2 regions of the Gorillibacterium sp. CAU 1737 genome follow, and region 2 is predicted to be linked to the other one. Evidence: predicted binding sites of a transcription regulator. Region 2 holds the regulator's gene; the other holds the start of a gene.

Region 1 (11,385 bases), on a different contig from region 2:
CATTGAGTTCCTGAACCTGATTGGAGCTCACCAGGCCCTTCTGCGGTTTGAGGATGTCCGCATCATGAAGGACATGCGCAATTCCGTGAACCGGATTGTCAACTGCGAGACCGCGAACCTGAACAAGACAATCGGTGCTGCCGTGCGCCAGATCGACAACATTCGGTTGATCGAGAAGGAAATGGGGCTGGAGAACCTTCCTGAGAAGCTCCGCGAGGTGGCCGAGGTGCGCCTGAAGCATCCGGACGTGAACCTGAAGGAAGTGGGCGATCTTCTCAAGGGCACAGTAAGCAAGTCTGGAGTGAACCATCGGCTTCGCAAGCTGGACGAGATTGCCGAGAAGCTAAGGAACTCGCGGTAACGACGCAATTCCGTTTTGACCGACCGGGAAGAAGAGGGACCATGATTTTTCTAGTGCAGCATAGGAAAAAATGTTATAATGGACAATAACTCATTCCTTATTTGTTCCCTGTCGTTCCTATAGAAGAAAATTCATGCAATGGGGGTATCGGTTCATGTCTAAGAGTCCCGCCGTGGTTCGTTTGAAAACGGGTCTGCACGCCAGACCGGCCGCTCTGTTCGTTCAGGAGGCCAATAAGTTCTCGTCCGAAATTTTCGTCGAGAAGGATGAGAAGAAGGTCAACGCCAAGAGCATCATGGGCATCATGAGCTTGGCCATCAGCACCGGTACGGAGATTTCCATCAGCGCGGAGGGCGCGGATTCCGAACAGGCTGTAAACGCTTTAGTCGCACTCGTCAGCAAGGAAGAGCTGGAGAACCAGTAAGACGCTTCCTTCCTGTTTTTGTAGCTTCCGTCGCGGGAGCTTTTTCTCCATGCGGGCCTGTTGAGTCCGCGTCTTGCAGAACGCCTTACCCCTGCACATATGCCAAAAAGCCGCCTCGTTCCGATAATTCGGAAGAGACGGCTTTTTTTCGTTTACAGAAGGCCCTTGGTCGGTGTTTCGATGACCTTGTCGATGATGCCGTAGTTCAGCGCTTCTTCGGCGGTCATGAAGTAGTCGCGATCGGTGTCCTTGTCGATGCGCTCAAGCGGCTGGCCGGTCCGATCGGCGAGGATGCCGTTCAGTTTCTCCCGCAGCTTGATGATGCGCTTGGCGCGGATCTCGATATCGCTCGCTTGCCCTTCGGCGCCGCCCAGCGGTTGGTGAATCATCACTTCGCTGTTCGGGAGAGCGTAGCGCTTGCCCTTCGCCCCTGCGGTCAGCAGGAAGGCACCCATCGAAGCCGCCATGCCGACGCAGATCGTCGAGACGTCCGGCTTGATGAATTGCATCGTGTCGTAGATGGCCATGCCGGATGTAATCGAGCCGCCAGGGCTGTTGATGTAGATGCTGATATCTTTCTCCGAGTCCTGAGCGGTCAGGAACAGGAGCTGGGCGATGATGGCGTTGGCCACTGCATCGTTGATCGGGCTCCCGAGGAAAATAATGCGGTCCTTCAAAAGCCGGGAGTAAATGTCATACGCCCGTTCCCCGCGGGAGTCGGGTTCGACAACCATTGGAATGAAACTCATGCGGATTTCCTCCTTTATTGGCTCGGTATTTTCGATGGTGATTCGTGAAGCTATACCCATCTTACTCAAAACAAAGACAAAAGTCAAAGAAGGTCAGACAATCATTTTAGAAGGGCATGGGGGTCACGATATCTCATAACGGGTAGTTAGGTATGAAGCAGGCTGCAAAGGCGGCTGCCGGGTGCAGGAGGGAAAAAGAACAACAAAAAAACGTCCTGCTAACAGGACGTTATCCAGTCGATTATATGGCGCGCCCGCGAGGGATCGAACCTCGATCTCAGGCTCCGGAGGCCTACGTCATATCCATTGGACCACGGGCGCGTATGATGACTCCTCAAGAAGCCAGCAAATAGTATTATAGAGTAACGATCCTGGAAAAGCAAGCGGAAACTTTGATCAAGAAAGGGGGAGAAAGCGAATCGAGGGAATGAGCGAGAGAATGGGAGCAATTCGAAGAGGATGTGGGATGGATTCAGTCCCGCTGGGACATTTCACAAAAACTTAACCTATCCCGGGGGCGGCTCAACTTGCATGGGCTACCAGAATCCGTTAAAATGGTACGTGGGACAAAGAAATATTTGTATCGTGGGACATAAAATGCTTATGCGGGACGTTGGGTGTCCAAGGCGGGAGTGATAACATGAGAGCGGTCCTGGAGATGCAAAAGCAGCTCGTCCCCGATGTGCTCGACATCGTCAAGAAGCGCTACACCATCCTCCACTACGTCTTGATCTACCGCTTGGTGGGACGCCGTACCTTGGCAGCCAGTCTGAACATGACGGAACGTGTCCTGCGCGCCGAAGTAGATTTCCTGAAGGAGCAAGGGCTTCTGGAGGTCGAATCGTTCGGCATGCGCGTTACTCCTCAGGGCAAGCAGCTCCTGAGCGAGATGGAACCGATGATTAAGGATCTTTTCGGCTACAGTCGAATGGAAGAAGCGCTCAAAGAGAAGTTTTCGCTTCGGGATGCCATCGTGGTTCCGGGCGATTCCGACGAATCGGATTACACGAAGAAAGAGATGGGCCGTGCCGCCGCTACCGCTCTGCGGAAGGCTGTCACCGAGGAGACCGTCATTGCGGTCACCGGAGGATCGACGCTTGCCGAGGTCGCCGCTCAGCTCACCCCGAGCTCTGCCTTGAAGGGAAGCCTGTTTGTCCCGGCTCGCGGCGGAATCGGAGAAAGCGTGGAATTCCAGGCCAACACGCTGGCTTCGGTCATGGCGAAGAAGACCGGCGGGCAATATCGTCTTTTGCACGTGCCGGATCACCTTGGGGAAGACGCCTATCATTCCCTCATTCAAGAACCCAATATTCGCGAGATCCTCGACGTCATCAAGAGCGCCCGTATTCTGCTGCATGGAATCGGAGAAGCTACGGTTATGGCCAAAAGACGGAAGGTTGAAACGGCTACGCTTGCCGAGCTAACGCGAACGGGAGCGCGAGGAGAAGCCTTCGGGTACTATTTTGACCAATCCGGCCAAGTGGTCTACAAGATGCCGACCCTCGGGCTCAAGATGGAAGACCTGAAGCAGGTCGATACCTTGATCGCCGTGGCGGGAGGCAGCAGCAAGGGCGGAAGCATCGCAGCCGTCTTGCGGCAGGGGCTGGAGCACATTCTCGTAACCGATGAAGCGGCGGCCCGCTATATTTTGCAGGAAACCTGATGACTTGCAGGAGAATGGCGTATTTTGGCGAATATCTCTAAGTTGGGCTTGTGGATTCATCCATTTCTGTTTTCTTGACGGCTCTTGTCGTCTTGAGATATAGGTATCACCATTCATAATCACATAGGAGGAGTTACCATGACAGTAAAAGTAGGGATTAACGGGTTTGGCCGTATCGGACGTCTGGCATTCCGTCGCATTCAAGCTGTAGAAGGAATCGAAGTAGTAGCCATCAATGACTTGACCGACGCAAAAATGCTGGCTCACCTGCTCAAATATGATACGACCCAAGGAACCTTCAACGGCGATGTTGAAGTTCACGACGGTTTCTTCAAAGTAAACGGCAAAGAAGTTAAGGTTTTGGCTAACCCGAAACCGGAAGAACTTCCTTGGGGAGAACTCGGCGTTGACATCGTTCTGGAGTGCACCGGCTTCTTCGTAACGAAGGAAAAGGCTGAGCTTCACCTGAAGGGCGGCGCGAAGAAGGTTGTGATCTCCGCTCCGGCTACCGGCGACATGAAGACCGTTGTATACAACGTCAACCATGAAATCCTTGACGGAACCGAAACGGTTATCTCCGGCGCATCCTGCACCACCAACTGCCTGGCTCCGATGGCTAAGGTTCTCAACGACAACTACGGCGTTGTAGAAGGCCTGATGACGACGATCCACGCTTACACCGGCGACCAAAACACCCTCGACGCTCCGCACCGCAAAGGCGACTTCCGCCGCGCTCGTGCAGCAGCTGAGAACATCATTCCGAACACCACCGGTGCTGCTAAGGCCATCGGCCTGGTAATCCCGGATCTGAAAGGCAAGCTCGACGGCGCTGCTCAACGCGTACCGGTAGCTACCGGCTCCCTGACCGAGCTCGTTACCGTTCTCGAGAAGAACGTAACCGCTGAAGAAATCAACGCAGCGATGAAAGCCGCTGCTAACGAATCCTACGGCTACACCGAAGACGAAATCGTATCGTCCGACATCAAGGGCAGCACTTTCGGCTCCCTGTTCGACGCTACGCAAACCAAGGTTCTGACCGTCGGCGACAAGCAACTCGTGAAGACCGTTGCTTGGTACGACAACGAAATGTCCTACACCGCTCAACTTATCCGCACGCTTGAGTACTTCGCTAAGCTGGCTAAGTAAGACCGGTTCATTTTAAGCAATACCAGAAGGGAGAGCGGAAAACGGACGCATACGTTTCCGCTCTTCATCCTGCTTTTACGACCAATTGAAATTTCGGGAGGAACTCTCATGAACAAGAAGAGTGTTCGCGACATCGAAGTAGCCGGCAAACGCGTATTTGTCCGCGTAGACTTCAACGTTCCGCTGGATAACGGCAAGATCACCGACGATACCCGTATCGTTGAAACGCTGCCGACCGTCAAGTACCTGATCGAAAAAGGCGCCAAGGTCATTCTGGCGAGCCACCTTGGCCGTCCGAAGGGCGAAGTGAACGAATCCATGCGCCTGACTCCGGCTGCAACCCGCTTGTCCGAGCTGCTCGGCAAGCCGGTCTTGAAGGCGGACGAATCCGTAGGCGAAGCCGTGAAGGCTCAAATCGCCGGCATGAAGGACGGCGACGTTCTCGTGTTGGAAAACGTTCGTTTCCACAAGGGCGAAGAGAAGAATGATCCGGAACTCGCGAAGCAATTCGCCGAGCTCGCCGACATCTTCGTGAACGACGCGTTCGGCGCCGCTCACCGCGCTCATTCCTCTACCGAAGGCATCGCTCACTACCTGCCGGCCGTATCCGGTCTGCTTATGGAAAAAGAGCTGGACGTTCTCGGCAAAGCTCTGAGCAACCCGGAACGCCCCTTCACCGCCATCATCGGCGGCGCTAAGGTGAAGGACAAGATCGACGTTATCGACAACCTGATCAAGCTCGCCGACCACATCATCATCGGCGGCGGCCTGCTCTTCACCTTCCTGAAGGCAAAAGGCTACGAAGTCGGCAACTCCATCGTGGACGAGGAGAAGATCGACGTAGCCCTCGGCTTCATCAAGAAGGCAGAAGAAAAAGGCGTCAAGCTGCACCTGCCGGTTGACATCGTCGCCGCTGACGCGTTCAGCAACGATGCTAACTCCAAGGTCGTAGCAGCCAACGAAATCCCGGCCGGCTGGATGGGTCTCGACATCGGACCGGAAACGACCAAGGCTTATGCCGACGTCATCAAGAACTCCAAGCTCGTCGTCTGGAACGGACCGATGGGCGTGTTCGAAATGGATAAATTCGCAGCCGGTACCCTCGGCGTATGCCAAGCTTGCGCTGACACGGAAGGCTACACCGTCATCGGTGGCGGCGACTCCGCTGCAGCCGTTGAGAAGTTCAACATGAAAGACAAGATGGACCACATCTCCACGGGCGGCGGCGCTTCCCTGGAATTCATGGAAGGCAAGGCTCTTCCGGGCGTTGTGGCTCTTCAAGACAAGTAAGAATCCGTGAGCCCGGCTTGCCGGGTGAGTGGGTGGACTTTGGATTAAGTAATGGGAGCAGAGGAGACGGAGGGGCCAGAACAGGGTGGAGAAGCGATAGCGTTCGCCTTTGGATTTTGGAAGGATACCGCTCTGATTCAATCAGAGGCTTCCAAAACCAACAGCGATCGGAGCCCTGTTCCTGGGCCTCGGAGTCGAATCGGCCGCTCCTCGTTATGAACGACAATGGCAGCAACGAAAGAGCGGTCCTGACGGGCCGCCGCAAAGGAGGGAATCACGGTGAGAAAACCGATTATTGCCGGTAACTGGAAAATGTTTAAAACGGTCAAGGAAGCGATCGCCTTCGCAGAAGAAGTGAAGGGCAAAGCCGAAGTGGACGGCGTAGAGAGCGTGGTATGCGCTCCTTACACGAACCTGCCTGCTCTGGTAGAAGCTTTCAAAGGCACGTCGATCAAGGTGGGTGCGCAAAACCTGCACTGGGCCGACAACGGCGCCTACACGGGTGAAATCAGCGGGGAAATGCTGAAGGAGCTCGGCGTGGACTACGTCATCATCGGGCACTCCGAGCGCCGCGAGTACTTCGCGGAAACCGACGAGACCGTGAACAAGAAGATCAAGGCCGCTTTCAAGTACGATCTGGTCCCGATCGTCTGCGTCGGCGAGAAGCTCGAAGAGCGCGAAGCCGGCCGTACGAAGGACGTCTGCAAGGTGCAAACCGAAGCGGCGTTCGCGGGCCTCGACAAGGAGCTTGCCGCTAAAACCGTCATCGCCTACGAACCGATCTGGGCGATCGGAACGGGCAAATCCTCGACCTCCGAGGATGCGAACGAAGTCATCTCCTACATCCGCGAGCTCATCGCGAACCTGTACGGAGCAGAGACAGCAGCAGCTATCCGCATCCAATACGGCGGCAGCGTGAAACCCGCTAACGTCAAGGAATACATGGGCATGTCCGACATCGACGGCGCTCTCGTCGGCGGTGCCAGCCTCGAACCGGATTCCTATGTTCAGCTCGTTGAGGGGGCGCGTTAATCATGACGAGACCCAAACCAGCAGCGCTGATCATCTTGGACGGGTTCGGCCTTCGGACCGAAACCCAAGGCAACGCGGTAGCGGCTGCGAAGAAGCCGGTCTTTGACCGTCTGTGGTCCGAATACCCGCACACCCAACTGGGTGCCAGCGGCGAGTCCGTCGGACTCCCGGACGGCCAAATGGGTAACTCCGAGGTCGGTCACTTGAACATCGGCTCCGGCCGGATCATCTACCAGGACCTCACCCGCGTCACGAAGTCCATTCGCGATGGCGAGTTTTTCGAGAACGAGTACCTCGCCGGTGCGGTTCGCCGCGCTAAGGCGAACGGCAAGAAGCTTCATCTGTTCGGTCTTCTGTCTGATGGCGGCGTACACAGCCACATCAGCCACGTGTTCGCTCTGCTTGAGCTGGCGAAACGAGAAGGTCTGAACGAAGTTTACCTTCACGCCTTCATGGACGGTCGCGACGTGGCTCCGAGCTCCGGCCGCGAGTTCATCGAACAAACCGAAGCCAAGATCAAGGAACTCGGCGTCGGCAAGATTGCAACGGTGATCGGCCGCTACTATGCCATGGACCGCGACAAGCGCTGGGAACGCGTAGAGAAGGCGTACCGTGCGATTGTGTATGGAGAAGGGCTGCAGTACAATAGCGCTGTGGAAGCCGTTGTGAAATCGTACGAAAACTCCGTGTTCGACGAATTCATCCTTCCGTCGGTCATCACCGACGCCGAGGGCCACACGAACGGAACCGTCGACAGCGGCGACTCCATCATCTTCTTCAACTTCCGTCCGGACCGCGCCATTCAACTGTCCCAAGCCTTCACCGTAGATGGCTTCGCCGGCTTTGACCGCGGGCCGAAGCATCCGCACGACCTGGATTTCGTCTGCATGACGACCTACAGCGAGACGGTGAACGGCCGCGTGGCCTTCCCGCCGAAGCAAATTGAAGACACCCTCGGAGCGGTTCTCTCGGCTCATGGCCTGAAGCAGCTCCGCACGGCGGAAACCGAAAAGTATCCGCACGTGACGTTCTTCTTTAACGGTGGCAAGGAAGTGCAGTACGAAGGCGAAACCCGCGTTCTGATCAACTCGCCGAAGGTCGCAACCTATGACCTGCAGCCGGAGATGAGCGCGTACGAGCTGACGGAATCGACGCTGAAGGAGATCGCGGAAGACAAGCACGACGTGATCATTCTCAACTTCGCTAACCCCGACATGGTTGGTCACTCCGGTCTCATGGAGCCGACGATCAAGGCGGTCGAAACCGTTGACGAATGCCTCGGCCGTCTCGTCGAAGCGATCACCGCGAAGGGCGGCGTGGTCATGATCACCGCCGACCACGGCAATGCCGATATCGTTCGTGACACGGAAGACAAACCGTTCACGGCGCACACGACCCAGCCGGTTCCGTTCATCGTAACCGACAAGCATGTGGAGCTTCGGGAAGGCGGCATCCTCGCCGACCTCGCTCCAACGCTGCTTGAGCTGATCGGAGTTGCTCAACCGGCCGCAATGACCGGCAAGTCGCTGATCAGCGAACGCAAGTAAGAAACCTTCAGGGGAGGTCTGTCCGGGCCTCCCGTTGACAGGGTGCACGCCTTGCCCCCGCAAGGTGGGTAAGCGGGATATTCCGCTTCGCACATAATAAATGGCATCAACCCCAAACCACACTAACAAACAAGGAGTGTACTGCGAAATGACGATCATCTCTGACGTATACGCACGCGAAGTCCTCGACTCCCGCGGCAACCCTACTGTTGAAGTAGAAGTTTACCTGGAATCCGGTGCCAAAGGCCGCGCCATCGTTCCGTCCGGCGCCTCCACCGGTGCCCACGAAGCCGTTGAGCTTCGCGACGAAGACAAGTCCCGTTACCTCGGCAAGGGCGTTCTGAAGGCTGTTGAGAACGTGAACGAGCACATCGCTCCGGAAATCATCGGACTCGACGCTCTGGACCAAGTTGCCATCGATACCCGCATGATCGAACTCGACGGAACCGAAAACAAAGCAAAGTTCGGCGCTAACGCGATCCTGGCTGTATCCATGGCAGTAGCTCGCGCAGCTGCTGACGCTCTGGACGTTCCGCTGTACACCTACCTGGGCGGATTCAACGCCAAGACCCTGCCGGTTCCGATGATGAACATCGTCAACGGCGGCGCACACGCCGACAACAACGTCGACGTACAAGAATTCATGGTTCTGCCGGTGGGGGCTCCTTCCTTCAAGGAAGCTCTCCGCATGGGCGCTGAAATCTTCCACAGCCTGAAGTCCGTTCTGAAGGCCAAGGGCCTGAACACGGCTGTAGGCGACGAAGGCGGCTTTGCTCCGAACCTGGGCTCCAACGAAGAAGCCATCACCACGATCATCGAAGCCATCGAAAAAGCAGGCTACAAGCCGGGTGAAGAAGTATTCCTGGGCATGGACGTAGCGTCCACCGAGTTCTTCAAAGATGGCAAGTACCACCTGGAAGGCGAAGGCAAGTCCTTCACCCCGGCTGAATTCGTTGACCTGCTTGCTTCCTGGGCTGACAAGTACCCGATCATCACGATCGAAGACGGCTGCTCGGAAGACGATTGGGAAGGTTGGAAGCTCCTCACCGAGAAGCTGGGCGGCAAGGTTCAACTCGTCGGCGACGACCTGTTCGTAACCAACACCAAGCGTCTCTCCAAGGGCATCGACGAAGACATCGCCAACTCGATCCTGATCAAGGTTAACCAAATCGGTACGCTGACCGAAACCTTCGACGCGATCGAAATGGCTAAGCGCGCTGGTTACACCGCTGTTGTCTCCCACCGTTCCGGTGAATCCGAAGACAGCACCATCGCTGACATCGTGGTTGCCACGAACGCTGGCCAAATCAAGACCGGTGCTCCTTCCCGTACGGACCGCGTAGCGAAGTACAACCAACTGCTCCGCATCGAAGATCAACTTCCGGTATCCAACTATGCCGGCAAGCAAGCCTTCTACAACCTGAAGAAATTCAAATAAGAATTCTTCGCGGTTTTGGTTGCTTTAGAACAGCCCGACAGACGTCGATGAGACGTTTGTCGGGCTGTTTTTTTGGATTTTCAAGTTGGTTGGGGCGCTTCATCGGTAGATACTATCTGCCTTGCGAAGCAGCCTTCTTCTCATGAAAGACGTTGTTTTGGGCGGGGATGTAGTGTCCACCTTTGCTTCGACCCTTGCTTCCGGTAAGTTCCTACCTGTAAGATGAAGACAATTCGATAAACGTGCGTAAAAGAGGGTATAAGAGAAAAGGAGGGATCACCCTTGGGTAAATGGATGCGAGCGGTGCTCGTGCTGATCGGTTGCGCGTTTTTGACGCGGTTTTTGCCGACGTCGTTCTTTCGCAACGTCGATACGATGGTGCATGAGTTCGGTCACGCCCTGATGGTGTTGCTCCTGTCGGGCAAGGTGATGAACATCAGCTTGTATGCCGATCACAGTGGTGTGACGCAGTCAGCACTGGCCTCGGCGTCCTCGTTCATTCCGGTTTCGCTGGCGGGCTACATGACGGCTTCGCTGTTTGCCTGGCTGCTCTTTGCTCTCTATGCGAAGAGGCAGTATGCGCTCGGGCTCTGGCTGGTCACCGGCATTGCCGCGCTGTCGCTTGCTCTCTTCGTCCGTAACGGCTTCGGTATGTCCTGGCTCGCGGGTCTTCTCGTGCTCAACTTGCTCTTCCTGCTGTTTCCGTATCCGTTGCTCAGAAAGTACTACTTCCTGTTTATTGCCTTTCTCTCGCTGGAGGAGTCCGTGATGGGGCCGCTCACGCTGGTGATTCTGGCTGTCCGCAATGGGGGAGCCGGGGCGGGAGATGCGAGCATTCTCGCAAGACTAACCCCTCTGCCGGGATTGGTGTGGGCGCTGCTCTTCTTCCTCTTCGCGCTATGGTGCGCGAAGCTGGCCATTGATGCATTCAGCGGGCGCGGGAGGCGCCAGCCTCCGACCAACCAGACGACGGCCGCTTCCCGGCCGGATTCCATTCCATCGACAAGGAGATGATCGACATGGCCCTGCTTCCCATCGGCCTTCAATTGTATACCCTTCGTGACTATACGGAGACCGACATGGCGGGTACCTTGAGACGGGTTGCTGCTCTTGGCTTCGAAATGGTCGAGTTCGCTGGTTATGGAGGGCTGTCTGCTTCTGAGTTAAACGCTGTGCTTAAGGAGACCGGATTGGTTCCGTTGTCGGCACATGTTCCCTACGATCAGCTAAAGCAGGGCCTGGACGAGCAGATTCGCTATGCTAAGGAGATAGGACTGGGCTATCTCATCTTTCCCTATGTGGACCCGGAGCTCTTGAAGACAGAGGAGGGCGTAGCGTCTCTAGTCCGAGACTTGACCGAGATGGGGCATAAGATTAAGGAAGCGGGCTTAGACTTCTGCTACCACAACCATGATGCGGAGTTGGGCACCGTCGGCGGCGAGCTGATCCTCGACCGCATTTACCGGCTGGTGGAGCCAGAGCTGCTTCAGGCGGAGCTTGATCTCTACTGGGTGAAAAAGGCGGGGCTCGATCCTTATCACTACCTGCTCTCCTACCCCGGACACGTTCCGATTGTACACCTCAAGGATATGACCGACGATGAAGAGGGCTTTTTCGCCGAGGTCGGGCATGGCTCTATGGATTTCCCTGCGCTGCTGGGTGCGGCAAGTGAGGCGGGAGTGCGTTACCTGCTGGTGGAGCAGGACCAATGCCGTCGCTCTCCTTGGGAGAGCAT
Region 2 (11,385 bases):
TTCTCTCTAGTGTACCCTTTTTCTATCGGCAGCAAGGCCTTGAACCTTTACTCATCAAGAGCTGCGGCAAGCGCTTCCGCTACCGTGTTAACTCCTTTGACGACGATTCCCTCCGGCGGCGTCCACCCCTTCAGGCTGGCAGCCGGCAGAATCACTCGCTTGAAGCCCAGCTTCTCGGCTTCGCGAACGCGCTGCTCGATGCGAGAGACCGCCCGGACTTCGCCGGTAAGGCCGATCTCGCCGAACACGACATCATCCTGGCGTGTCTGGCGATCCTTGAAGCTCGACGCCAGGCTGACCGCTACACCCAGGTCAACGGCCGGCTCATCGAGCCGAACACCGCCGGCCACGTTCAGGTATGCATCCTGGCTCTGCAGGAACAAGCCGTTGCGCTTCTCCAGCACGGCCATGATGAGCGACAGCCGGTTATAATCGAAGCCGGTGGACATTCGCCGCGGCGACGGAAAGGTGGTCGGCGTCACGAGCGCCTGGAGCTCGACGAGCATCGGCCGGGTGCCTTCCATGCTGGCCACGACCGTCGAGCCGGACACGCCCTTCGGGCGCTGCGAAAGAAACAGCTCGGAAGGGTTGGCGATCTCCGCGAGCCCCTCCTCGCGCATTTCGAAGATGCCGATTTCGTTGGTCGAGCCGAACCGGTTTTTGACCGCCCGAAGCAGCCGGTACGTATGATGCCGTTCGCCTTCGAAATAGAGGACGCAATCCACCATATGCTCCAGGAGCCGCGGGCCGGCAATGGCCCCTTCCTTGGTCACATGGCCGACGAGGACGATGGCGATGCCTTTCGTCTTAGCGATCCGCATGAAGTGCGAGGTGCACTCTCTCACTTGAGAGACGCTCCCCGGCGCCGACGTCACTGCCGGATGGTAGACCGTCTGGATCGAGTCGATCACGACAAACTCCGGCGACACCCGATCAATGGCTTCATCGATGCGCTCCAGGTTGGTCTCGCAGAGCACATAAAGCTCCGGCGACAGGGCTCCGAGCCGATCGGCCCGCAGCTTCGTCTGCCGTGCGGATTCCTCTCCGGATATATACAGCGCCTTGCGGCCGCCGATGGTTAACTTATGAGACGTCTGCAGAAGCAGGGTGGATTTCCCGATCCCCGGATCTCCGCCGACCAAGATGAGCGAGCCGGGGACGATCCCCCCGCCAAGCACTCGGTCGAGCTCGCGGTTGTCGGTGCGAATGCGAGGGTCAAGTGCCCCGGCAATCTCCGTGATCGAGATCGCCTTCTCCTGCACCATCCCCCCGACGGGGAGAATTCCTTGGGTGACGACCTTCGTCTCCACTTCCTCGACCAGCGTATTCCAGGCCTCGCAGCCCGGGCATTTGCCCAACCATTTGGGCGTCTCATAGCCGCAGTCCTGACAGACAAATTTCGTTTTTGCTTTTGCCATAGCTCTCTCCAGTCGAAAAATACACACTATTCGAAGTGTACCATTTTTGACGACTTAATGAAAATATCCGCAGCATCAAATCCGTATTTTTAAGGGAGCTTGGCCTTCAATGTCTTGGTCGCGTTCCCCATCAAATAGACGCTTCCCTTATGTTCAGCTGCCACGAGCCATGTTCCTGCGACCATCGCCGGCTGCTTTCTCCATTTCTCCGCATCCTCCGAGACGAAGACGGCTCCTCCGCTGCCTACCGCGATAAACAGGCCGCCCACTACAGAAATCTCATACAAGCCTGCTGTGCTGACCGATCCCTCCGGCGTTTCATCATCGAAGGAAATCTTTTTCCACGAGGTTCCATCGGAAGAGACCAGGATCGTAGAATCCTTCCTGTTCTCCACATGGCTTTGGCCGGTCACAACGAATTTGCCGTTCCCCCACTCCACATCGTAGAGGTCCCCCTTAAACAGCTTGGCGGGCTTGGTCCACTTCTCGCCGTCCTTGGACACGATCAGCGTTCCTTCTTTCCCCACCGCGACCGTCGTCTTGCCGTTCGAAGCAATGGATTCCAGCCTTACACTGACACCTGTATTCGCCTTTTTCCACTTTACCCGGTCCGTGGAGGTGAAAAGCGTTCCTTTCGCACCGGTCACGTAATACTTTCCATTCGCATAGGCCACTTTGCTCAAACTCTCCTTGGTAGGAGAAGCAATCGCCTTCCAAGCGAGGCCATCGGTCGAGGTCATCATTTTGCCGGTGTACCCGACTGCAAAAAAGTCCTTCCCCGTCCATACGACACTCGTTAACGGAAGGGTTTCCTTGATCGAGGAGCCCTTCCACTTTCCGTCTGCCCCCAGCCGTACCGAACTCTGATAACTCAGAGCCACTTCCCTAAACGTATCATAATGCCCGCCAACCATGACCAGGTTTCCATTGCCTACAGCCCAACCATACAATATACCGGTATTGTACAGCGGGTAGGTGAGGGCTTGCGTCCACTTCACTCCGTTGGCAGAGGTCTGCAGGCCGGCCGTGGTCGCGGTTACATACTGTTTTCCGTTATACAGCGTGAATTGGGGCTCTTGGTTTGGCGAATTCGTAAAGCCGGCACTGGTCCACTTTTTCCCGTCCTTGGAGGTCAGATGAGCCGGTTTCTTGGAAGACGCATACTCCGAGCCGTAGATGTAAAAGCGATCTTTGGCCCACATCACTTGGTGGAGTGTTGTTTTGGATGAAGCAGCAGAGACGTATGTCCACGTCTTGCCATCCTTGGAGGTCATGATCGTGCTGCCGCCGACGGCTACAAAGAGTCCTCCGCCAAAGGCAATATCGTACATGTCATGATAGTTGGGCTGCTTGGTCTTCACCGTTTTCCAGGTGATGCCGTCTGAAGAGACGACCACTTGCCCCCACTCTTCCCCCTGACCAACAAAAACTCCATTGCCATAGGCGAGGCCCTGGATTTGAGTGTCGAGTTTCAACGAGCGTTCGGTCCACTTTTGCCCATCCTCGGATGTATAGATGCCCCCGTCTACGGCGACATAACGCTTCCCGTTCCAGGCGACAAGTCGGCAGCCGCCGGTTCCGAATTTCTCCTTATGTTTCGTCCAGGTGATTCCGTCCTTGGAGCTCCATACGGTATTTCCCCATCCGTCTGGCTTGATACCCAGAAACTCATTCTTGCCCCAAACAATGGACATGAAGGGCTCCGAATCGCCGGAGTAGTACCTTTTCCAATTAAGGCCGTCTGTTGAAACCAGGGTGTGGCCTTCCGAAGCTGCCGTTACATAGCGCCCGTTGCCATAAACGTAGTACTGAAAATATTGTGCCTCAAGCCCGGTTACCTCGGTCCAATCCAGCAGCAGCTTGCTTTTCGGGACCGCCTTTTGCTCCGTGTAGGCATCCACGAACTGTGTGACTTTTGTACGCTTTAGCGTATTGATCTGCTCGGCAATCTCCGGATCCGTAAGATCGAGAAGGTTCTTCGAAACGGAGAGCTTCGTCAGGTTCGTCAGCGTCAGCAGGGGCTTCAAGCTGCTCACCTGGTTGTCGGAGCAATCCAAAACATTCAATTTCACAAGCCCGCTGAGGGGCTCGAGGCTGGTGATCTGGTTGCCGGATACATTCAGCTTCTCAAGCTTGGTCAGCTTGGAGAGCGGAGACAGGTCCTTGATCTGATTGTGGCTGATAGTCAGCTCAGCCAGGTCCTTCAAGGCCACGAACGGAGCCAGGCTCACGATTTCATTGCGGCTTAGGTCCAAGACGCGCAAGCCTTTAAGCCCTAGTATAGGTGTGAAATCCATCACTTTGCTATCCGTGAGCGTGAGGGTGACGAGTTGCCCCGCATCCTCTAATCCTCGAAGGGAATGAACCTTGCTCGAGTGGATCTCCAACGCGTGGAGACTGTATACCGCATCCTTGGTGAGCGGCTGATTGGGATCGTAGTCGAGCTTAGCGCGAATGGCCTCTTCTACGAACGGATCTTCAATGTTAGCGAGACTCTCTGCCCGCGCTTGCGGACTGGGCATGACGGGAACAAGTCCTACAAACAAAAGGAAAATGAGGAAAAGGCGAAACAACTGCTGACTGCGACGGCGCATAACGGACTCCTCTCAAAATGGCGATGATTGTATAATTATAGCAATCGATATCCGCCTAGTATACAGCTATACTTAATATTTCCAGGCGCAAAAAAGCATCCGCCCGCCGCAGCTCCTTCCCTAAGGAAGAGTGCTGCAGCAAAGACGGGTGCTTCTAGTCGCGCATCAAACTCTCATCATGCGACTGGCGGATCAAGAGTTGATGAACGGTTTAGTGGTAGGCTGATTCCTCGTATCGGCTTTCTTAGCCGTTGCGAACGACGTCGAGGGTCCCTTCCTTCACGTCAATGGTGAGCGAATCCCCCTTGGCGATGTTGCCCTTGAGGAGTTCTTCAGACAGTCGATCCTCAATGTGCTTCTGAATCGCCCGACGGAGTGGCCGTGCACCAAATGCAGGATCGTAGCCTTCCTTCGCCAGGAATTTCTTCGCTTCCTCAGTGAGAACGAAGTCGACATCATGCTCCTTCAGGCGCTTGCGGAGGTCTTCTGCCATCAGGGAGACGATCTCCTGAATGTGGGCTTCCTCCAGGTTGTGGAAGACGATGATTTCGTCAATCCGGTTGAGGAACTCGGGACGGAAGCTCTTCTTGAGCTCGGTCATCACTTTGTCCTTCATGTTATTGTATTCGCGGCTCGAATCATCCGCAGCGGTAAAGCCGAGCGTGGAGTTCTTCTTGATCGTATCGGCACCAACATTGGAGGTCATGATGATCAGCGTGTTGCGGAAGTCTACCGTCCGGCCCTTGGAGTCGGTCAGGCGACCATCTTCCAGAACCTGCAGGAGGATATTGAACACTTCCGGATGGGCCTTCTCGACTTCGTCCAGCAGGACGACGGAGTACGGCTTGCGGCGAACCTTCTCGGTGAGCTGGCCGCCTTCTTCGTATCCGACATACCCTGGAGGCGCTCCGACGAGACGGGATGTCGAGTGCTTCTCCATGTATTCCGACATGTCGATGCGGATGACCGCATTCTCATCGCCAAACATGGCCTCGGCCAGCGCACGAGCAAGCTCGGTTTTCCCGACGCCCGTGGGACCTAAGAAGATGAAGGAGCCGATTGGACGCTTCACGTCCTTCAGTCCGGCCCGGGCACGGCGGATGGCGCGGCTTACGGAGCGAACCGCTTCATCCTGTCCGATGACGCGTTCGTGGAGGATCGATTCCATCTTGAGCAGGCGTTCGGTTTCTTCCTCCGCCAGCTTCCGCACCGGAATCCCGGTCCAGCTGGCGACGACATCGGCGATGTCCTCAGGCGTGACCTCGGAATCGGACCGGCCTTGCGTCTTCTTCCACTCGTTGCGGGTATCTTCCAGCTCTTCCTTAAGCTTTTGCTCCGTGTCGCGGAGAGCGGCCGCTTTCTCGAACTCCTGGCTTTGCACCGCTGCGTCCTTCTCCTTGCGGATGTCCTCCAGCTTGTTTTCCAGTTCCTTCAGCTGCGGTGGAGTCGTGTAGGAGCTCAGTCGGACCTTCGAACCGGCTTCGTCGATAAGATCGATCGCCTTATCCGGCAGGAAGCGGTCGGTGATGTACCGATCGGATAGCTTCACCGCTTGCACGATCGCTTCGTCCGTAATCTTTACACGGTGGTGAGCCTCATAGCGGTCGCGCAGTCCGTGAAGGATCTGGATCGCTTCCTCCGGCGTCGGCTCATCAACCTGAATGGGTTGAAAGCGGCGTTCGAGGGCAGCATCCTTCTCAATGTACTTGCGGTATTCATCCAGCGTCGTCGCCCCGATGCATTGCAGCTCGCCGCGAGCGAGCGCCGGCTTCAGGATGTTGGAGGCATCGATGGCACCTTCCGCTCCACCCGCTCCGATGAGCGTATGCAGTTCATCAATGAACAGGATGATGTTCCCGGCTTGACGGATCTCATCCATGATCTTCTTCAGGCGGTCTTCAAATTCACCGCGATATTTCGTCCCGGCGACTACAGAGCCCATGTCGAGCGTCATGACGCGTTTCTCACGCAGCGTCTCCGGAATCTCGTTGTTCACGATGCGTTGAGCAAGCCCCTCGGCGATGGCTGTCTTGCCGACGCCCGGCTCCCCGATCAGGACGGGATTGTTCTTCGTCCGGCGGCTCAGCACTTGAATGACGCGCTCGATCTCCTTGCTGCGGCCGATGACCGGATCGACATTGCCTTCCTTCGCGAAGGCCGTCAGGTCGCGAGCCAATCCGTCCAGCGTCGGCGTATTCACATTGGCTGGCGTGCCGTGGTTGGACGACACCGAGTCGCTGCTGCCAAGCAGTTGAAGCACTTGCTGGCGGGCCTTGTTCAGCGAGATGCCGAGGTTGTTCAGCACCCGTGCGGCTACGCCTTCTCCCTCTCGAATGAGGCCAAGCAGGATATGCTCCGTTCCTACATAGGTATGGCCCAGCTTACGGGCTTCGTCCATCGACAATTCGATGACCTTCTTAGCACGCGGGGTGTAGGCGATGTTGGTCGGCTGCTCTTGTCCGCGGCCGATCAGCGATTCTACTTCGTCTTGAATTTTCTCAAGTCCGAGCCCCAAGGCCATCAGGGCCTTAGCCGCAATGCCTTCCCCCTCCCGGATCAAACCGAGCAGGATATGTTCTGTACCAATGTTATTGTGACCGAGGCGAACCGCCTCTTCTTGAGCAAGTGCGAGCACCTTTTGTGCACGTTCCGTAAATCTCCCAAACATCATTCACTAGCACCTCCGTTATAAAATTCAGGCCGCTGTCGACCCGATTATTCCTGAACCCGCTCACGGATAAGCTCCGCTCGGCGGATATCCCGGTATTCGGGGGTCAACAGCTCTCCCGATTGTTTCTGCAAAAAGCCCGGCTGTGTCGCGACAAGGAGTTCATTCAACGTCTTCTTCTCAATGCCGGATAGCAAGCCCAGGTCGATGCCCAGCCGTACGTCGGACAAACGCTGCATCGCTTCCTTCGAATCAAGGATGACCGCATGGGAGAGGATCCCGAAAGAGCGTTGAATGCGGTCGGCCAGCCGATGCGGCGTATCCTCCTGCAGTCGTTCCCGTGCAGCCCGCTCATGCTCAATGATCTGCTGAACGACGCTGTACAGGTTGTTCAAAATCTCCTCCTCCGATTGCCCCAGTGTGATCTGGTTGGAAATCTGGAACAGGTTGCCCGATGCATCGCTGCCTTCGCCATAGATCCCCCGGACGACGAGACCCACCTGGGTAACCGCCGAGAGAATCCGATTGATCTGCTGCATCATGACGAGTGCAGGGAGATGGATCATCACCGACGCGCGGAGACCGGTCCCCACATTGGTGGGGCAGCTCGTCAAGTAGCCGCGGCGTTCATCAAAGGCGTAATTCAATTGGCTTTCCAAAATATCGTCAATCCGGTTGGCCATATCCCAGGCTTCCCGAATTTGAAACCCTGATGTCAGGCATTGAATGCGAAGATGGTCCTCTTCGTTCACCATGATGCTGATGGATTCGTTCTCGCTTAGAATGACCGCGCCCCCGCGTGATTCGTTCGCCAGGTTCGGGCTAATGAGGTGCTTTTCCACCAGAACCTTCTTCTCCAGGTCGCTGATGTCTGCAAGCGGAACGAGGGTGAAGTCCCCCAGTTCATTAAGCTCCTCATTCTCCAGCACTTCGGTCGCCTTATCGAGGACATCGCGTGCCTGCTGGTTTGTGGCCAGCATAGGGAACGGATAGCCCCTCATGTTGCGAGCCAGCCGAATTCGGCTGGACAGGACAATATCGGAGTCGGGTCCGTCCTGCCTCATCCAATCGCTAAGCGCCTGATCGGTAAAATGTCCCACTGCCATTCTTGCCCCTCCTTATACGTCGGAGATCCGTTTTTCCAGCTCGCGAATTTGGTCGCGAGTCGCTGCGGCCTTCTCAAACTCCTCCTGTTGGATCAGATCCGCCAGCTGCTGCTTGAGCGTCTGAAGCTCACGCCGCTGCTGAAGAATCCCGCCAGAGCGAAGGGGAACCTTGCCGCTGTGCGTCGTGCTGCCGTGAACTCGTTTAAACAAAGGGTCCAGCCGGTCGCCGAATGCTTGGTAGCAGGAGCTGCAGCCGAAGCGGCCGAGCTTGCTGAATTGCGCGTAAGTCAACCCGCATTCCTCACATCGGTTGTTAAGCGGAGGAGCCGCTACGGCACCCTGCATGACCGCCGAATCATAATTCAGCAGACCCGAGAGCAGATTGTGGATGGAGAAGCCGCCCGGTGTTCCAGGAATTTGCTCTCCCTTTTCCCGCGCGCAGGTTTCACACAGGTGCGATTCCGTCTTCTCCCCGCCGATGATCTTCGTAAAATGCAAAGTCGCCGGTCGTTTTCCACATTCCTGACATAGCATAAGGTTATCCCTCCTTAAGCATGGCTGAGCAGTGACAATAGCATCGCTTTAAGCAGCCTGGCCCGTATTTCATCCCGAATCGGAAGCTTCAGGTAGAGGACGTCCCGAGACATCGCCGCCTTGATCAGGCTTCCCTCGCGGCAGGTTATAAACCCGCCCTCCTCCAACTGATAAAGCAACCCTTCCGAGCTGGTCTGGTCGATCCGGTCACCGATGGCTCCCAGGACATAATCGAGAATCATGCCATGGGAGGACAATTGCACCTTCTGAATCCGGATGTACCCCCCGCCGCCTCGTTTGCTTTCGACGATGTAGCCCTTTTCAAGCGTGAAGCGGGTACTGATCACATAGTTGATCTGAGAGGGGACGCATTGGAACCGTTCGGCCAGCTCGTTTCGCTGGATTTCAATCACACCGGTCGGGCTTTGCATCAAGATATTCTTGAGATACTGTTCAATCATATCCGAAGCATTGCGCATCCATTCACCCTCCGCCTCTTGATATCAAAAGGCCATCTGTCCAAAATCGGATAGATGGCACGAGCCAAATCAGAAGCCCGCCGCCATTTAGTCTGACTTTGACTTTCTTTGACCTTATCATTATTATAGCACGTTTTCTTTTGTTTTCAAGCGCCTTGCTAGTAGTGTCCGCCGATTTTTTCTAGGATATACCTAGAGCGTGATTTCAGGCTCATAAAACGTTCGAATAGCAAGGGAAGGGGGAAGATCTGCCCTCGGTCCAGTCCAGCTTCATGAAACAGAACACGACTTCTGTCCGTCCAGCTTTTGACCGACGACTGAGCCCTTCGACTTTTCTTCCCCATCGTTCCCAGGAATCCAGAGTTCCCAACAGGAACTGATATGATTCGGTTTGTTTCTACGCCTTCAGAAGCTCCTTCAGATAACCCGACAGTTCCTTCGCGGCCGCTTCATGAGCCAGACGACCCGGATGCATCCGCGCGCCGATCGTGTGCTCATTGGTGTTCGGCAGTTGGAAGACCGAAACCTTGCGGTCGCCCGTTTGACGGATGTAGGTGTCCACTGCCCGATAAATAGCCGGCATCATCGGAAGGCCGAGCATGCCGTAGGCCCAAACGAGGTCAGCCTTCGGGTTGTTTTTTCGAAGCTTGATCAAGAAAGCCTGCACGGCTTGTTCAAAAGAAGCCAAGTCTTCCGGGTGGAAGCTGCCATCTTCATTTAGCCGCTGCTTGTGCACCTTACCAGTGTTGGGATCCTTCCATTCCTGATTGTAAAACGCTCCGCCATCGTTGGTTCCCAAATTGATGACCACGACATCCGGCTGCCAAGCCGCAAAATCATTCGGTTCATGCGCTCCAAGAGCAGCGTTCTTGTCGCCGGTCAATAACCCGCACACCTGCTCATACCCAGCCGGCAGATTGGCGTTCGGATTGTTATCCCAGCTGGTCATCACGCCCCAACCGCTTTGAGACAGAACCCGATGGTCTGCATTCAGGGCGACTGCCGTGAGGGTGGTGTAGTTAAGAACACCGCTGAACCAAGCCGGAATCCAGTCCTCCTCCGGCTTGGCCCCGATTGAGCCTTCTCCGGACGTGATGCTATCCCCAATGAACTCAAGCTTGAATGGCCTATCCTCAACAGGCTTTAGCTCGCCGTTTCCTTTTAGGCCGTGTACGATAAGGGATGCATCGGGATCGCCGCTCATGGCCTGCACATCCTTCACGATGCGGACATTCTTGATTGTCTCCGGGTTCATACCTCTAAACAAACATACCCACTGACGTCCCTTTGGAATCATCAGCCGGCTGATCGGTTCGGAATTGAGTAAGATGCTGATCCATGGCTCATATTGAGCATAATCCGATTCTAGCTCCACCCAGAGCTCTGAGCCCGTCACATTGGCCTCCACTCCGCTGGCTGTCCAAAAAAGCGGGATCGGAAACTGTGTCCGCGACGTTCTTCCATGAACCTTCACTTGATTAGCTCCGTCCAGTTGACGGAGGCCCTCTTGCATTGCCATATGACTGTTCCTCCTGGCGTTGTTAGGGTATTGTTATGATCGATTGCTAACACCATTATAACAATTCCCTAGAAAGACTGCCGAAGTTCTTTAAAGCGCTTCCGTTTGTCCATTCTCTTCTTCCCGATAAATGCAAATTCCAATCGTCCATCACAGGTTTCTTCCAATAAGGTCAGCGGACACGGGACTCCGGCCCATCTCGCGAGCCCAAACGGATAATTGCCCAACATGATGGATCTCGTGAGCGATCATATGGCGTAAAACGTCCCCCAAGCTGGGTCCCCCTTCTTCCCCTGACGAAGTCTGCTCCTTCACTTCATCGTAATCGGCATTGCACCATTTTGTAAGGAACGGGGCAATCGTCTCGTGACACTTCGCCGAGTACTCTCGAACCTTCGATAAGCTCGCATATGGTTCAAACGGAGGTTCACCGGGGTCCGCATTCCCCTGGAGCATAATGGTCCAGCTGTACTCTACCTCAATGATGTGGAATAATGTTCGGAGAATGCTGCCTTGGCCCCCTATCCGGGGTTTCAACAATTCCTCTTCACTCAAAGACTCGCACCAGGTTAACCACTCTTCTCTCACTTGCCAGTTGTACGTAAAGAGCTTTAGCATCTCGAATCCTCTCCTCTTTATTCCTTCTCGCGTTCCTTCCTTAGAACAATTCTCGTTTAGATAGAGCAATCCTGCAATATTTCCATAACACCTCCAAATAAACTCACCTATCCGGTAAGCACTCCTGTGTTCAACCAGGCAAATCTGGTTAGAAACAACAAAAAAGCCTGCACGATATGTGCAGACTTCATTGTGCTTGGCGACGTCCTACTCTCCCAGGACCCTGCGGTCCAAGTACCATTGGCGCTGGAGGGCTTAACGGTCGTGTTCGAGATGGGAACGCGTGGTTCCCCTCCGCCATTATCACCAAACTAGAGTTTTGCCTTGGCAAAACCACTTCGAAAGCATAAGCTCTCTCAAGGAAGGTTATTCCCTGAAAACCGGATGCGAAGCAACTCGCGAGTAACATTCTTACCGATGTGTTGTGTTGGATAAGCCCTCGACCGATT

What was found. Region 2 encodes CtsR, which represses protease genes until heat stress. Its sites were predicted from a motif close to ATGGTCAATAAAGGTCAAACA; they were not measured.
Region 1: a site for CtsR is predicted at 1,614-1,634, ahead of clpP (ATP-dependent Clp endopeptidase proteolytic subunit ClpP). Genes of this name have one in related genera too.

Annotation. Positions count from the first base shown of each region.
Region 1 is NZ_JBDQQO010000012.1:65,184-76,568, reverse strand. It holds gene whiA (DNA-binding protein WhiA) at 1-361, shown strand, start outside; gene AAFN83_RS19940 (HPr family phosphocarrier protein) at 516-785, shown strand; gene clpP (ATP-dependent Clp endopeptidase proteolytic subunit ClpP) at 938-1,534, opposite strand; tRNA gene AAFN83_RS19930 (tRNA-Arg) at 1,781-1,855, opposite strand; gene AAFN83_RS19925 (sugar-binding transcriptional regulator) at 2,175-3,197, shown strand; gene gap (type I glyceraldehyde-3-phosphate dehydrogenase) at 3,336-4,343, shown strand; gene AAFN83_RS19915 (phosphoglycerate kinase) at 4,452-5,633, shown strand; gene tpiA (triose-phosphate isomerase) at 5,913-6,665, shown strand; gene gpmI (2,3-bisphosphoglycerate-independent phosphoglycerate mutase) at 6,668-8,212, shown strand; gene eno (phosphopyruvate hydratase) at 8,361-9,650, shown strand; gene AAFN83_RS19895 (M50 family metallopeptidase) at 9,933-10,664, shown strand; gene AAFN83_RS19890 (sugar phosphate isomerase/epimerase family protein) at 10,670-11,385, shown strand, end outside.
Region 2 is NZ_JBDQQO010000016.1:41-11,425, reverse strand. It holds gene radA (DNA repair protein RadA) at 48-1,418, opposite strand; gene AAFN83_RS21285 (DUF6242 domain-containing protein) at 1,508-4,012, opposite strand; gene clpC (ATP-dependent protease ATP-binding subunit ClpC) at 4,257-6,683, opposite strand; gene mcsB (protein-arginine kinase McsB) at 6,728-7,786, opposite strand; gene mcsA (protein-arginine kinase activator protein McsA) at 7,799-8,320, opposite strand; gene AAFN83_RS21265 (CtsR family transcriptional regulator) at 8,335-8,799, opposite strand; gene AAFN83_RS21260 (SGNH/GDSL hydrolase family protein) at 9,197-10,318, opposite strand; gene AAFN83_RS21255 (DinB family protein) at 10,469-10,936, opposite strand; rRNA gene rrf (5S ribosomal RNA) at 11,131-11,247, opposite strand.